2 linked regions of the Geothrix sp. 21YS21S-2 genome follow. The protein of the gene in region 1 binds, or shares a complex with, the protein of each later gene. Links are inferred from orthologs where the notes say so. Each region holds a gene or a part of one and is shown on either strand. Other genes may lie near its edges.

Region 1 (7,988 bases):
ATGGTGAATACGGAATCGGTGATCAGCTTGAGCGCGGCCCGCTGCCGGGCGCCGCTCACGGGCGTCAGGGGCGTCCGGGGGGAGCCCGCGTGGTCGCGCAGGTACACCACCCCGCCCAGATACTTGGCGGCGTTGAAGGTGGCCGAGGCCATCTGGTTCAGGGCAAGGCTGGTGGTGCGGCGGAGCTGCTTGTAGTTGTCGCCGGGCTGGAAGGTGCGCTCCTGGAGCCGGCCCAGGAGCTCGTGGCTGAGGGCGATGCGCTTGCCGAGGTACGCCAGGGGGTCCTGGCCCAGGTCGAAGCGGTTGACCTCGGGGTCCATGGCGGCGCTGCCCGAGCCGGCCTCCTCGTCCGTGGCGTAGGCCAGGAGCGGGTCGGTCTCGCCCCGGGCCGCGATGCGGGCCAGGTCCGCCTTCTCCTCGGCGGGGGGCAGGACCGCGTAGGCGTATTCGATGGCCCAGAAGTCGTAGGGCCCCAGGGTGGGCATCGTGTAGTCGGCCTGGGGGTGGCCGTCCAGGGCCAGGTTGACGGGGGTGTAGTCCATGACCGAGCCCGCGATGCCGTGGGCGGAGGTGAAGGCCTTGTCCGCCAGCTGCGCCTCCGTGTAGGCGATGGAGGCCCTGAAGTTGTGCCGGAGCCCCAGGGTGTGGCCCACCTCGTGCATGACCACGCTCTTGAGGTAGGCCTGCACGAAGGCGTCCGCCCCGGGCGACCCGGGCTCCATGCCGCCCCGCGCCTCCAGGAGGTCGGCCCCGAAGGCCAGCTCGTCCCGGCCCTCGGCCAGGTAGCGGCACGCGGCCCTGCCGCCCTGGGGCACCTCCTCCCGCGAGCTCTCCCGGATGCTGCGGGCGAAGCCGTCGCCCACGGCGATGTCGGCCTCGAGGATCTCGCCCGTTCGCGGGTCCACGAGGCTGGGCCCGATGGCGAAGCCCGCGTCCACGCCCAGGAACCAGCGGATGGAGGCGTGCCGGAGGCCGTGGGCGTCCGGGTCGGCGTCCGCGGGCTGCTGGCGGACTTCCAGGGCGTCCTGGAAGCCGATGCGCTCGAAGGCCTTGTTCCATTCCAGGATCCCGGCCCGCATGGTGTCCCGGTACTTCTCGGGGATGTTGCGGTCCAGCCAGAAGACGATGGGCTGCTTCGGGCGGCTGAGCGGACTCGACGGGTCCGCCTTTTCCAGCCGCCAGCGGTTGATCAGGCGGGTCCGGGGATCCGGACGGTCGTCCTGGGAGAAGTCCCAGACGGTGGCCACGAAATGCCCCAGCCGGTCATCGGCCTCCCGGACCTTCATGGGTTCCCCGGGCAGCCTGGCGAGGGTGTACCGGAACCCCAGGAACAGGCTGCGCAGGTCCTCCAGGGTGCCCGGCAGGGGCGCGGCGGAAATCACCGGCCTGGCCATGGCGAAGTGCGCGCTGACCTGGAAGGAGGCATAGTCGGGGGAAGCCGAGGCGCTGGCGAAGGAGCTGTTGGGCAGGTCCATGGCGTAGGGCTGGCGGAAGGCGGCCTCCAGGTCCAGGGTGGCCATGGGAAGGTCTTTCAGGAAAAGGAGGTTGGCCTCCACCAGGAAGCCCTTGCCCCGCGGATCGGGCAGCGACACCACGGGGGCCGAGGCCAGCAGGCTGTCGGAGAAGCCATCAGCCACGGCGTGCGCCATGGGCGTGCCGGCCCGGGCGGTGAAGGCGGCATTGCGCGCGAGCAGCTGGAGGGTGTTGCCGATGCGCTTGAAATAGACCAGGTGGCTGTCGCCCATCATGCCGCCGTAGATGCCCCGCTCGCCCAGGCCGCTGGGGAAGGTCCAGGACAGGAAGAAGAGGGGGCCCAGCTGATCGGGCTTCAGATCGATCCAGACCTTCTCGTCCTTGCGCCAGAGCGTGAACAGGCCGTGCTGCTCCCGGGCGCCCTGCACCACGTCGGCGTAGGGCTTGAGAGGGACGGGGGCCTCCTTCGCCATGACGACCGAGATGGGGGCCTGGGGAAGCGGGGTCGGGGGCGGAGGCGGCTCGGCGGAAAAGAGGAAGGCCGAGGCTGAGACCAGGGCCAGGACAACGTGCTTCATCGAACCTCCATGGGTCAAACCTAGGGCTTTTCAGCTCCATGTCGATGACAGGAGGGGACTTCCGTTCCTTCGGCCGCTCACTTTATGACGTCTGTCCGCTCGATCCAAATTGTTAAATGATTCGGCTTTTTGATTCCATGCGCTCGCACGCCCGCCATCCGGATTGTGACGGCGACCACGACCTGACGTTGCATCAAATTATAAGCAAACAGGAACGTTGTGCGCACCCGGCGAGACCCGTCGGCCCATGGGGCAAGGTGTAAAAAAAAGGCACAACTGTCGCATCCATGTGAATTTTTCAAATGGGGCGTTGACGGAGGGCCCGGCGACCCTAAGTTTAGGACCTCGCCGGTCGGCGAGACCTTCCCAACCCCAAGCGGAGCTATGCTTCGCACGATCCAGGAGGTCCGCAATGTTGATTTCAGCTATGTTCCTTATGGCTTCCGTCCTGTCTCCGATCCCGGCCGTGCCGGGCGAGGCAACGGCCGTCGTGGAACCCTCCCCCACCGCCACGATCTGCCCGGTCTGCGGCAAGTCCATCGAACCCGGCCAGGGGACGAAGATTTCCCTCCGCGGGCGTGAATACATCGTGGACGACACGGCCTGCAGCGATCAGCTGATGACGGATCCGGACAAGTTCCTGGAACCCGACGGAACGCCGAAGAACGCCAAGAAGTAGAGCCTCGATTTCCGGCGGCCCTCCGCGAAGGGCCGCCGGGAACCGGCTTTTCTAGAGCACGAGCCGTTCCTGGTATTCCCCGAACACGGTCCTCATCGCATCGCACACCTCGCCCACCGTCGCCTCGGCCTTCACGGCGTCGAGGATCAGGGGCATGAGGTTGCCGGTGCCCTTGGAGGCGGCGGTGAGGGCTTCCAGTTTCCCGCGCACGGCGCCGTTGTCCCGTTCGGACCGGTACTGGGCCACCTGCGTGCGGCGCCGGGCGCCGAGGGCCTCGTCGACCCGCAGCAGGTCGGGCTTGGCCTCGTTCTGGATGGTGAACTTGTTCACGCCCACCACCACCTGTTCGCCGCGCTCCACGCCCTTCTGGAACTCGTAGGCGGCGTTCTGGATCTCGCGCTGGGGGATGCCCTTCTCGATGGCCGAGACCATGCCGCCGGCCTCGTCCACCTTCCTGATGAGGGCCTCGGCACGGGCTTCCAGCTCGTCGGTGAGGCTCTCGATGAGGTAGCTGCCGGCGAAGGGATCCACGGTGTCGGCGATGCGGGATTCGTAGGCCAGGATCTGCTGCGTGCGCAGCGCGATGCGGGCGCTCACCTCGGTGGGCAGGGCGAGGGCCTCGTCGCGGCTGTTGGTGTGCAGGGACTGCGTGCCGCCCAGGACGGCGGCCATGGCCTGCACGGTGGTGCGCACGATGTTGTTGTCGGGCTGCTGGGCGGTGAGGGTGGAGCCCGCGGTCTGGGTGTGGAAGCGCAGCATCTGGCTCTTGGGGTCGTCCGAGCCGAAGCGCTCCTTGATGATCTTCGCCCACATGCGCCGCGCGGCGCGGAACTTGGCGATCTCCTCGAAGAACTGGTTGTGGGCGTTGAAGAAGAAGCTGAGCCGGGGCGCGAAGTCCTCGAGCTTCAGGCCCGAGGCCAGCGCGGCCTCCACGTAGGCGATGCCGTCGGCCAGGGTGAAGGCGATCTCCTGGGCCGCGGTGCAGCCCGCCTCGCGGATGTGGTACCCGGAAATCGAAATGGTGTTCCAGTTGGGCACGTTCGAAGCGCAGAACTCGAAGATGTTCGTGATGAGCCGGATGCTGGGGCGGGGCGGGTAGATGTAGGTGCCCCGGGCCATGTACTCCTTGAGGATGTCGTTCTGGATGGTGCCGCTGACCTGGCTCCAGGAGGCGCCCTGCTCCTCCGCCACGGCCAGGTAGAGGGCCAGCAGCACCGAGGCCGGGCCGTTGATGGTCATGCTGGTGCTCACCTTGTCCAGGGGGATGTTCTGGAAGAGCACGCGCATGTCGCGGATGGAGCAGATGCTCACGCCCACCTTGCCCACCTCGCCCATGGCCATCTCGTGGTCCGGGTCCATGCCGATCTGCGTGGGCAGGTCGAAGGCCACGGAGAGGCCCGTCTGGCCCTGCTCCAGGAGGTAGCGGTAGCGCTTGTTGGATTCCTCCGCGGTGCCGAAGCCCGCGTACTGGCGCATGGTCCAGAGGCGGCCCCGGTAGCCGGTGGGCTGCACGTGGCGGGTGAAGGGGTACCGCCCGGGGCGGCCCAGATCCTTCAGGGGATCCAGGTTCTCGACGTCGGCGGGCGTGTAGCTGTTCTTGAGGGGAATGCCGGAGCTGGTCTCGAACTTCGGGGACCGCAGCTTGGACGGATCCTCCTTCACTTCCAGGTTCTCGCGCACCTGTCGAAGGTAGTCGGGCTGGTACATGCGGCCTCCAAGGTTTGGCCCAGGGTACCAGAGGACGCTGCGTGTTTGGGTCACAGTGCTCTAGACTGGGTGGAAAGGTGAAGCCATGCCCATCCACGCCCTCCCCCCTCCTCCCGCCATCCAGGTCCTGCTGGGGGCGGAGGTGTGGTCCGGCGACGGGGCGTCCCGCCCCGGTCAGGCCGTGGCCCTTCGCGGAGGCCGGATCCTGGCCGCCGGTCCCAGCGCCGAGGTGCTCCAGAAATACCCCGCGGCCCGCAGGATCGAGCTGCCCGGAGGCACCCTCCTGCCGGGCTTCATCGAAGGCCACGCCCACGTGCTGGGGCTGGGTCTCATGGATCAGCAGGCGGACCTCGCCTCCGTGCCGAGCCTGGCGGCCGCGCTGGAGCGGGTGCGCGCCTGGGCCGCCCAGCGCAAGGGCTGGGTCGAGGGCCGGGGCTGGGACCAGAACCTTTGGCCCACCAGGACCTTCCCCACCGCGAAGGACCTGGACGCCGTCACGGGCGACCGGCCCGCGGCCCTGGAGCGGGTGGACGGCCACGCCCTCTGGGTCAATTCCGCGGCGCTGAAGGCCGCCGGCATCACCCGCGCCACGCCGGATCCCCAGGGCGGCAGCATCCTCCGGGACGCCGCGGGCGAACCCACCGGCATCCTCGTGGACGGCGCCGCGGACCTGATCGCCAAGGTCCGCCCCGCCCCCTCCCCCGCGGCCGTGGAGGCCGCGCTGGCCGTGGGCCTGGACCGCCTGCGCAGGCTGGGCTTCACCTCCGTCGCGGACATGGGCGTGGACCGCGCGACCCTGGAGGCCTACCGCCGCCTGGCCAAGGCCGGCAAGCTCCCCATCCGCGTCTTCGCGTACCTCTCCCACGACATGAAGCTCATGCTCCAGGAACTGCGCCGGGCGCGGAGCCCCAAGACCGCCTTCCTGCAGGTGCAGGGCGTCAAGTTCTACCTCGACGGGGCCCTGGGCAGCCGCGGCGCCCGGCTCCTGGAGCCCTACGCCGACGCGCCCACCACGGGCATCTGGACCACCGATCCCGTGAGGGTGGCCGCGGACGTGAAGGCCACCGTGCGCGCCGGTTACCAGCCCGCCATCCACGCCATCGGCGACGCCGCCAACCGCAAGGCCCTGGACATTTTCGCGAAGCTTCCCCGCCGGCCGGCCCTGCCCCCGCGCATCGAGCACGCCCAGATCGTCACCGCCGAGGACGCGGCCCGCTTCGGTCCCCTGGGCGTGGTGGCGAGCATCCAGCCCGTCCACTGCACCGACGACCACGCCTGGACCCCCGCACGCCTGGGTCCCGCCCGGGTGGACGAGGCCTTCCCCTGGCGCACCTTCCTGCAAGGCGGCGCGCTCCTGGCCCTGGGCAGCGACGCGCCCGTGGCCGACGCCAATCCTTTCGTGGGCATCGTTTCCGCGGAAACCCGGCAGGACGCGGCCCTGGATCCGCCCGGAGGCTTCCTCCCCGCCCAGCGCCTCACCCGGGCGGAGGCGGTGCGGGGCTACACCAGCGGCAACGCCCGCGCCCTGGGGCACGCCGACCTGGGCGTCATCCAGGCGGGGGCCACCGCGGACCTGATCTGGGTGCAGGCGCCGCTGATGACCCTCACGCCCGCCGAGGTGCGCAAGCTGAAACCCGGCCGCCTCTGGGTGAACGGAACCGAGCTGACGGAGAAGCCATGAAGCGACCCCTCCCCCTCCTCGCCCCTTCCATCCTGTCGGCGGATTTCGCCCGGCTGGCGGAGAGCCTCCAGGTGCTCGGCGACCGGTGCGTCGTGCACGTGGACGTCATGGACGGCCGCTTCGTGCCGAACATCACGCTGGGCATGCCCGTGGTGGCCGCGCTGCGCAGGGAGACGAGGCTGCCCCTGGACTGCCACCTGATGATCGTGGAACCCGCGAAGTACGCCCTGGAGTTCGTGAAGGCCGGCGCGGACTGGGTCTCCATCCACCAGGAGGCGGACCCCCACGCCCATCGCACCCTCACCGCCATCCGCGAGGCCGGCGCCAAGGCCGGCATCGTCCTCAACCCCGGCACGCCCGTGGAGACGCTCACGGACCTGGTGGGGGTCTTCGATTTCGTGCTCCTCATGAGCGTGAATCCCGGATTCGGGGGGCAGTCGTTCATCCCCCGGGTGCTGGACAAGGTGCGGCGCCTCGATGCGCTCAGGAAGGAACGCGACGCGTCCTTCTTCATCCAGGTGGACGGGGGCGTGGGCCCCGGCAACGCCGGCGCCCTGGTGGCCGCGGGCGCGGATGTCCTGGTGGCCGGCAACGCCGTTTTCAAGGCTGCCGACCCCCGGGCGGCTATCTCCAGCCTCCTGAGTGCTATGGATATCTAATTTGATAAATCTCTTAAAAATATTGAAATAATCCAAGATCGGACAGATAAAGACCTATGCTTTGGTGTGGTCAGGCGCGGCGAGGGTAGGCATCCATGCCTTATGGGTGAAGCGACTCTTGATACTATTTGCCGATGGCTAGTACCCAGGAAGGCCCAGTAGGCTGAACGCATGTTCGATACGGGTGCACACCTAAGGAAAGTCAGGAAAAAATACAACCTGACGCTGGATCAGCTTGCAGGCAGGAGCGGAATCGACCGGGGCACCATCAGCCGGATCGAACTGGGCCATGTGTCCCCACGCATCGACACCATCGACTGCCTCTGCAGGGCCATGAACACCACCCTGCCGGAATTCTTCGGCCACGGGGACCTGTGGACGGGCGCCCCGGACGCCGCACCCCAGGCGGGACCCGTCCGGGACTTCCGGGCGGGCGCCGAGACCTCCAACCCGGAGGCCGACCTCTACTGGCCCGTGCCCAAGGCCATGTGGCAGAGCCTCGTGGATGTGGTGGAGCGCTTCGAGGCGCTCCTCGCCCACAGCAGCGAACTGGTGCTCGTCCTGGACTCCCAGGGCCGGATCATCTACCTTTCCCCCGGCGGGGAGAACCTCCTGGGGCACAAGCGCGCCGAGGTGCTGGGCCTGTCGGTGCTCGACATCATCCACGCCGACGACCGCCTCCGCTTCCAGGCTGCCCTGCTGGGCGAGGGCCCCGGGTCGGCGACCTCCCGGAACTTCCGGCTGCGGCACAGAAACGGCGAATGGCTCGCCTTCGAGTGCACCCTCACGGACCACCTCAAGAGCCCCTCCATCCGGGCGAAGATCGTGAACGCGGCCCTGGCCTGACCACCCAACACGGCCGCCCGCGGTTGAGGCAGAATGAAGGACTCCGGTTCGCGTCGCCGCCGGCCTGGTTGGAGTCCCGATGCACATGTCCGATGCCCTCGTCTCCCCGTTCGTGGGCGCGGCGTTCTGGGCGGTATCGGGTACGGCCCTCTATCGCAGCGGCCAGGGGACGTCCCGGGGGACGGCCGTCTCGGTCCCCCTCACCGGGGTGCTGGGCGCCTTCACCTTCGCCATCCAGATGGTCAACTTCTCCATCCCGGGCACCGGCTCCAGCGGGCACCTGGGCGGGGGACTCCTGCTGGCCATCCTCCTGGGGCCCCAGGCCGCCTTCCTGACGCTCGCCTCGGTGCTCCTGGTCCAGGCGC
Region 2 (7,931 bases), 2.1 Mb from region 1 along the record:
CGCCTTCCCCTTCCACGCGGGGGCCCAGCGGCTGGTGCCCCTGGCGGTGTCGGGCCTCATCGGCTTCGCCCTGGGGGACGCCCTGCTCTTCGAGGCCTTCCTGCTCCTGGGGGCCCGGGTGGCCATGCTCCTCATGACGCTCTCGCCCGTCTTCAGCGTGATCCTGGCCCGCGTCTTCCTGGGCCAGTCCCTGGGGCTCCCGAAGGTCGTGGCCATCCTCGCCACCCTCGCCGGGATCGCGTGGGTGGTGGCCGAAGGCCATGGCGAAAGCCAGCGGCCGAAGCACGCCACCCTGGGCGTCCTCCTGGGCATCGGCGGCGCCCTGGGCCAGTCCGTGGGCCTCATCCTGTCCGACGTGGGCATGCGGGGCGGCTTCCATCCGGTCTCGGCCAACCTGGTGCGGGTGGTGGCGGGCACCTTGGCTATAAGCGTCTGGTTCCTCCTCCGCGGGCAGTTCCTGGACTGCACCCGGCGCATGAAGGACATGAAGGCCTCGATCTACATCTTCGCGGGAGCCATCACGGGGCCGGTCATCGGGGTCGTGTTGTCCCTGTTCGCGATAACCCACACATCAATGGGCGTGGCGGCGACCCTCATGTCGCTTTCGCCGGTGCTGCTGCTGCCCATCTCCATGGCGGTATTCAAGGAGCGCGTCTCAAGCAGGGCGTGGGCTGGCACCATCCTGTCGATCGTGGGAGCGGCCGCCCTGTTCTGGATTTAGGATTTTTTACTCCTGTTTTCCTGAGAATTTCCGATACCTTTATCTGGAATCCCTTTCTCAGGAGAATAAGTTGAAGTTACTGCAAAAGCTAAGGCATAGCCTCTACCTCCAGGTCATCCTCGCAGTGCTCATCGGAGCGGCACTGGGATATTTCCGTCCCCAGTTCGCGGCCAGCATGCGCCCCCTGGGCGAGGGCTTCATCAAGCTCGTGAAGATGCTCATCGCCCCCATCATCTTCCTCACGGTCGTCATGGGCATCGCCAAGATGGGCGACATGAAGAAGGTGGGCCGCGTGGGCGGAAAGGGCATCCTCTACTTCGAGGTCCTCACCACCATCGCCCTGGCCATCGGCCTGGTCATCGCGAACGTGTTCAGGCCCGGGGCGGGCATGAACATCAATCCCGCCTCCCTGGACACCAAGTCCATCGCCGCCTACACCCACCCCGGGGCCCACCTCAGCACCATCGACTTCATCATGAACATCATCCCCAAGGACGTGGCCGACGCCTTCGCCAAGGGGGACATCCTCCAGATCCTCCTCTTCGCCATGCTCTTCGGCAGCGCCCTGGCCTTCATCAAGGATGACGGCATCCCGGTCATGAAGTTCCTGGACGGCCTGAACAAGGTCTTCTTCCGCCTGGTGGCCATGGTCATGCGCCTGGCCCCCATCGGCGCCTTCGGCGCCATGGCCTTCACCGTGGGCAAGTACGGGCTCCACTCCCTGGTGAGCCTGGGCAAGCTCATCGCCTGCTTCTACGCCACCAGCCTGCTGTTCGTCATCCTCATCCTGGGCGCGGTGATGAAGTACGCGGGCCTGAACATCTTCAAGTTCCTGCGGTACATCCGGGAGGAGATCCTGATCGTGCTGGGCACCTCCTCCTCGGAATCCGCCCTGCCCCTCATGATGGAGAAGATGGAGCGCCTGGGCTGCTCCAAGTCCGTGGTGGGCATGGTCATCCCCATGGGCTACTCCTTCAACCTGGACGGCACCTCCATCTACCTCACCCTGGCCTGCCTCTTCATCGCCCAGGCCACCAACACCCACGTCACCCTGACCCAGCAGCTCTACATCCTGGGCATCCTCCTCCTGACGTCCAAGGGCGCCGCGGCCGTCACCGGCGGCGGCTTCATCACCCTGGCGGCGACCCTTTCGGTGGTGGGCAACATCCCCGTCGCCGGGCTGGCCCTGCTGCTGGGCATCGACCGCTTCATGAGCGAGGCCCGGGCCATCACCAACCTCATCGGCAACGGCGTGGCCTCGGTGGCCGTTTCCAAGTGGGAGGGCGAACTGGATCTGGAGCGGGCCACCTACTTCCTGGACAACCCCAAGGTCGTCGAGGAGGAGGAGTACCAGCTGTCCCGGATCCCCGCCAATCCCGGCGTGGCCTACGAGGGGTAGAACATCTTGATCGTCTGGTCCAGGGCCTGGATGACCGCGAGGATCCGGAAGGGATCCACCGGCAGGAAGTCCACGGCCCCCAGGCCCAGGGCCCGGTTCCGCTTGAGGACGGCATCCTCCTCGGGCCCGGCCACCAGGACCGGCACGGGGCACCGCTCGTCCTTGACGAGCTTGCCGGCCAGTTCCATGCCGCTCATGGAACGCAGGCGCTGGTGCACCACCACGAGCTTCACGCGGCCCCAGTCGGAGCCCTCCACCCCGAGGGACTTGACCAGGGGCCGCACCTCGCCCCGGGCGAAGTCCAGCCCGGCCACCCCGAACCTCCGGCCCACGGCCTCGGCCATGCGGATCGAGAAGGGGGGTTCGCTGATGACCAGCACCAGCGGGTCCCGATCGGACAGCACCTGGAGGGTGGGCCCGGCCTTGACGACCTCGCCCTTGCTGCGGTCCGCGCGGACCCCCCGGGTCTGGAAGAGCTCCCGGTCCTTGCGGTCCTGGGCGATCATCGCCTCGTTGAGCCACATCCGGTAGGCCTTCAGGACGGGCGCGTCGTGCTTTTCCGTGAACCGGATGCCTACGACGCCCTCCTCCATGGTGTCGCACACGGCCTTGAGGACGAACTTGTTGTCCAGGTCCATGTTCAGTTCCATGGTCGTGGGGGTGTCCAGCTTGAGCTGTCCGTCCTTGACCGCGCCGCTGCCGTAGAGGGGCAGCAGGAGGCCGTCCTGGCCCAGGGCCCGGATGCGGGCGTCGCAGAAGTCCATGCTGGGGCTCGTGAACACCGCTCCCAGGGGCTTCTCGGGCAGGAAGTCCGAGAGCCCGCGGTAGTCCCGGCCCTTGAGCATGCGGGGCTGCTCCAGGTGGACGCAGTCCGATCCCTCGAGCTGGCCGAAGTCGGCCACCTCCACCGTGCCCTGGAACTTCCGGCCCCGGTCGAACACCGTCATGCGGTAGTGGTCGCCGACGTTCATGTTCCACTTGGTCCGCTCGGCCCCGGTGATGCCCACCAGGATCCGGCCCTCCACCTCCTCGAAAATGGGGAAGGTCCAGTCCCGGCCCTCCACCTTCATGGTGATGTCGCCGCCGGAGCGGCAAAGCCGCTGGAAGACCATCCGGATGGAGGCCGTGTCGTCGAGCTGGAAGAATTCCGCTGGCATGTCGAGATTATGTTCAGCGTCTGGGAAAACTCAACAACCAAGTACCTGATCTACCGCCGCATAGGGGTCCAGGACCCGGTCGGCGACGGCCTTAATGAGAAGTTCAACCTTTTCGGAGCCGGCTCGGGCGCGGGCCCGGCGGGCCGCCTCCTCCGCCAGGAGGCTGCCGAAGCGGAGCCGGGCCCGCTCCCGGGCCTTGACCTGAAAACCGCCGTGGGCCTTCAACCAGGTCCCGTGTTCCCGGATCTTTTCCAACAGCTCCGGGATCCCCTCCCCCTGGGCGGCAACGGTGCGAACCGCGGGGGGATCCCAGGCCTGGGCGGAGCCGAGGGACTTCATGGCCTGGATCTCCATCTCCACCTTCTCCACCCCGTCCCTGTCGGCCTTGTTGACGATGAAGATGTCCGCCACCTCCATGATGCCGGCCTTGATGGCCTGGATCTCGTCACCCATGCCCGGCACCAGGACCACGCAGCAGGTCTGCACGCAGCTCACGACATCCACCTCGTCCTGGCCCACGCCCACCGTCTCCACGATCACCACGTCCCACCCCGCGGCGTCCAGGAGGTCGATGGCGTCCTGCGTGGCCCTGGCCAGGCCCCCCAGGGCCCCCCGGGTGGCCATGGAGCGGATGAAGATGCCGGGGTCGGCCGCGATGCGACCCATGCGGATGCGGTCGCCCAGGATGGCGCCCCCGCTGAAGGGGGAGGTGGGGTCCACCGCGAGGATCCCCACGCGCCTGCCCTCGGCCCGGAGGGCGCGGGCCAGCTGGTCCGTGAGGGTCGATTTCCCGCTGCCCGGGGACCCCGTGAGGCCGATGACCACGGCGCGGCCCAGGTGGGGCCAGACGCTGGCCATGAGGGCCCTCGCCTCGGGGTGGCCGTTCTCCATCCACGTGATGGCCCGGGCCAGGGCCCTGGGGCTGCCGTCCAGGAGGGGTCGCAGGAGCCGGGAAGCGTTTTCCATGCCTCCAGGATGCCATTCCCGGGCCCGCCCCGGGGAGGCCCCCGCAGAGATGCTATGATTTCAGCGGTAGACAGCCACCCGAAGAGCGCAAATGACCCCACGACTCCCAGCCCAACCCAAGCCGCCCCCCGCCGAGCCCGCCTCCCCCGGCGTGGTGAAGATCCAGAAGCGCGAGGCCAAGCCCACCGTGACCACCCGGGAGAAGGTCTGCGCCACCTGCGGGCGCACCTTCCGGCTGTCCCCGGAGGAGAAGTTTTTCAACTGCCCGCACTGCTACAAGAAGACCCAGCCCGTGCGCAAGGCGGTACGCAAGAACGAAGCCCAGATCCTCACCCAGATCATCTGCGTGGAATGCGGGACCAAGGAATACGTGGACTTCGTCCCCACCGATCCCGCCGCGGCCTTCTGCGCATCCTGCTTTTCCCGGCGGAAGCGGGAACTTCAGGCCCAGAAGCCTCACAAAGAACGGCGATAGCCCTTATCCGGAGATCTGCATGAAACTCGGTATTCCTGCCCTGACGGCCACCCTCCTCGTGCTCGGCGGCGCCGCCTCGGCCCACGGCCAGGCCAAGGCCAAGGCCCCCGCCGCCAAGGGCCCCGCCAAGGAAAGCATCGAGGCCACCTTCGCGCGCCAGAACCTGGACCAGGTCCTGGACGCCGTCAATTCCGGCTGGTTCGGAAAGCCCTACCAGGACGTCCGCGCCGTGGACCTGGAAGGAACCCTCTCCATCAACTTCACCGCGGCCGCGGCCAACGCCAAGGTCGACCAGCTCGGCCAGGGCGCCGTCAAGGGCGGCCTCACCAAGGGCGGCACCGTCAACCTGAACCTCAAAGGCACCTACTTCGCCAACGCCGACTTCCGCACCGAGCTCAAGGGCGACTTCGGGACCCTGCTCTACTACCGCTCGGGCCTGAAGGGGTTCCTCTACAGCAAGGAGATGAACGCCTACACCACCAAGGTGGATCCGCCCCCGTCCGACGCCCCCGTGTCCTTCCTGGGGTGGTTCAGCCAGTGCGTCAACGAGGTGCGGGACGTGTACGTGAAGGGCTCCCTCTTCAAGGCCGCCATGGGCCGCGAGGACAGCGCCGGCGGCCAGATCCTGTCCTTCCAGTCGCCGACCTCCGCCTACGACCCCAAGAAGCGCGAGCAGAGCATGGCCGAGAGCCTGGGCTTCTGGAAGCGCGGCAAGCTCGACGTGGTCTTCGACAAGTCCACGAAGCTGCCCACGAAGATGAACTACAGCAACGACGCCCAGGGCATCACCACCCGCATGACCTTCCACTACACCGGCACCCGGCCCACCAGCGTGACCATCGAGAACCAGAGCCGGGGCATGGAAGGCCCGGCGTCCCTCACGATCTCCTACAACGGCGAGGGCCGCATCGACCACCTCGCCGGGCAGATGGGCTTTCCCGTGGGCACCATGAAGTTCGACGTGCACATGACCTGGACCCGGGACCGCAAGCTCCCCGGCACCATCCCCCCCGTCGGCGCCACCAAGAAGGGCGGCGACGAACTCGAGACCATGCTCCTGGTGAACCTCGCCGGGAAGGTGCTGGACCTCCAGCGCGGCGGCTTCAACATGCGGAGCGTGACGCTCACCAGCAAGTGAGGGACCATGCCCGACCCCGAGGCGCTGGCCAGCTGCTCCCTCGGGGACGAGGCGTTCGCCAGGGGTGACTACCCGGAAGCGGTCAGGGCCTACCGGAGGGCCCTGGCCGCTTCCCCCGTTCCGGAGGCCTCCAACAACCTGGGCAACGCCCTGATGCTCCTGGGCGACCTCCCCGGGGCGCTGGCGGCCTACCTGGAGGCGGACTGCCCCGACGCCTGGATCAACGCCAGCGTCGCCGCGCGGGCCCTGGGGGACCTGGACCAGGCTTCCGGGCTCCTCCAGCGGGCCCTCCAGGCGCAGCCCGGCAACGCCCTGGCCTTGGGGAGCCTGGGCAACCTGTTCAAGGACCTGGGCCGCATGGACGTGGCCCTGGCCTGCCACCGCGAGGCCCTGGCCCTGGACCCGGGCGACCCCGTCGCCATGGGCAACCTGGCCTACCTGCGCGCCTTCGATCCGGAGGCCTCGGCCGACGACGTCCTCCAGGAGGCACGGGCCTTCGACCGAATCCACGCCCAGGGCCTGCGCGGCGCGGCGCCGAGGGGCGGGCCCGGCCCCAGGCTGCGGATCGGGTACGTCTCTCCGGATTTCCGCTACCACTGCCAGGCCTTCTTCACCGTACCCCTCTTCACCCACCACGACCGCCGGGCCTTCGAGATCCACGCCTACTCCAGCGTGCGGCATCCGGACGCCGTCACGGAGCAGCTCCGGGCCTGCTGCGACGTCTGGCGGGACTGCGCGGGCCTGACCGACGAGGCGCTGGCTGCCCTCGTGCGCGCCGACGGCATCGACATCCTGGTGGATCTCACCATGCACATGGCCGGCGGCCGCCCCCTGCTCTTCGCCCGCGGACCCGCACCCGCCCAGGTGGCCTGGCTCGCGTATCCCGGCACCACGGGCCTGTCGGCCATGGACTACCGCCTCACGGACCCCTACCTGGACCCCCCCGGCATCACGGACGCCGGGTATGCCGAGCGCTCCATCCGGCTGCCCCACACCTTCTGGTGCTACCACCCCCTGGCCGAGGGACCCGGCCCCGGCCCCCTCCCGGCCCTGGCCGCGGGCCACGTCACCTTCGGGTGCCTGAACAATCCCTGCAAGGTGAACCGGGCCGTCCTGGCCCTGTGGGACCGCGTCCTGCAGGCCGTACCCGGCTCACGCCTGCGCCTCCTGGCCCACGCCGGCCGCCACCGTCAGCTGATCCTGGACGCCTTCACGGACCCCGCCCGCATCGACTTCACCCCCTTCCTGCCCCGCCGGGACTACCTGGAGCTGTACCGGACCATCGACATCTGCCTGGACACCTTCCCCTACAACGGCCACACCACCAGCCTCGACGCCTTCTGGATGGGCGTGCCCGTGGTGACCCGGGTGGGCGCCACCGTGGTGGGCCGCGCGGGCTGGAGCCAGCTCCGGAACCTGGGTCTCCCGGAGCTGGCCGCCTGGGACGACGACAGCTTCGTGGGGATCGCCGCGGAACTCGCCGGGGACCTGCCGCGCCTGGCGGAGCTGCGGGCCGGCCTGAGGCCGCGCATGGAAGCCTCCCCGCTCATGGACGCCGGGCGCTTCGCCCGGGACATCGAGGCGGCCTACCGCAGGATGGCGACCTAGCGCACGAGGTAGGAGAACACGCCGCCCACCTGTTTCGCCAGCTGGGCAAGCCCTTGGCCCTCGATGGAGAAGCCCATGAGCGCCTCCCAGTCGTTGGCCAGCTGGAGGAGGACCGAAGCCCCCAGCCCCGCCCCTCCCAGGAGGAAGAACGGCACCTTGCCGCGGATGGGTTCCAGCAGCGTCCCGGCCCGGGCCCGGTGCTCGTGGTCGGCCCCGTCCAGGTAGACGAGGGCCATGACGCCCTTGGCTTCCGTCAGGGCCCGCATGGTCTGGACGGTGGCGGGATAGCGGTGGAGGGGGGGCAGCCCGGCCAGGAGGGTTCGAAGGCGCTCCTCCAGATCGGGGGGCCCGCCCACCAGGGCGATGCAGGGGCCTTCCGCCAGGAAGGCGGGTTTCGCGGCGTGGTCCCCGGCCTTCTCCTGTTCGCGGCTGGCGAACTGGTGGTAGGCCTCCTCCTTCTTCTGGAA

The links.
Region 2: the proteins of RAH40_RS02560 (region 1) and meaB are in contact, whole or in part, in a crystal structure (PDB 8DPB), measured with the Methylorubrum extorquens proteins. The link is inferred for Geothrix sp. 21YS21S-2 from one-to-one orthologs. Residues at the interface, in SOR27001.1 of Methylorubrum extorquens: Glu577, Glu578, Asn579, Asp580, Gly581, Arg582, Arg583, Arg585, His596, Ala604, Ser605, Ala608, Asp609, Gly611, Phe612, Asp613, Val614, Asp615, Ile616, Gly617, Pro618, Leu619, Glu625, Arg628, Gln629, Val631, Glu632, Asn633, Asp634, Glu661; in SOR26638.1 of Methylorubrum extorquens: Arg20, Ala21, Ala24, Arg25, Thr28, Ser32, Arg33, Arg34, His37, Thr98, Gly99, Gly100, Ser101, Ile102, Leu103, Lys106, Thr107, Ala110, Ala113, Ile114, Asp115, Arg116, Ala118, Phe119, Ile120, Arg121, Pro122, Pro124.

Annotation. Positions count from the first base shown.
Region 1 is NZ_CP132910.1:559,430-567,417, reverse strand. What follows is about bases 2,110-5,097. They hold RAH40_RS02560 (methylmalonyl-CoA mutase), read right to left. Parts: upstream 4,438-5,097; coding sequence 2,782-4,437; downstream 2,110-2,781. Other genes in these bases: RAH40_RS02555 (amidohydrolase), read left to right, coding at 4,523-5,097; RAH40_RS02565 (hypothetical protein), read left to right, coding at 2,464-2,730. In the rest of the region: RAH40_RS02570 (zinc-dependent metalloprotease), read right to left, coding at 1-2,051; more of RAH40_RS02555, read left to right, coding at 5,098-6,118; rpe (ribulose-phosphate 3-epimerase), read left to right, coding at 6,115-6,777; RAH40_RS02545 (PAS domain S-box protein), read left to right, coding at 6,949-7,623; RAH40_RS02540 (energy-coupling factor ABC transporter permease), read left to right, coding at 7,703-7,988. UniProt on the Escherichia coli protein: Catalyzes the interconversion of succinyl-CoA and methylmalonyl-CoA. Could be part of a pathway that converts succinate to propionate.
Region 2 is NZ_CP132910.1:2,659,782-2,667,712, forward strand. Bases 2,276-5,206 are described here. They hold meaB (methylmalonyl Co-A mutase-associated GTPase MeaB), read right to left. Parts: upstream 4,244-5,206; coding sequence 3,308-4,243; downstream 2,276-3,307. Other genes in these bases: RAH40_RS11655 (hypothetical protein), read right to left, coding at 2,276-3,277; RAH40_RS11665 (hypothetical protein), read left to right, coding at 4,335-4,718; RAH40_RS11670 (hypothetical protein), read left to right, coding at 4,738-5,206. In the rest of the region: RAH40_RS11645 (DMT family transporter), read left to right, coding at 1-721; RAH40_RS11650 (dicarboxylate/amino acid:cation symporter), read left to right, coding at 801-2,120; more of RAH40_RS11655, read right to left, coding at 2,108-2,275; more of RAH40_RS11670, read left to right, coding at 5,207-5,856; RAH40_RS11675 (tetratricopeptide repeat protein), read left to right, coding at 5,863-7,464; RAH40_RS11680 (PilZ domain-containing protein), read right to left, coding at 7,461-7,931. UniProt on the Escherichia coli protein: Binds and hydrolyzes GTP. Likely functions as a G-protein chaperone that assists AdoCbl cofactor delivery to the methylmalonyl-CoA mutase (MCM) ScpA and reactivation of the enzyme during catalysis.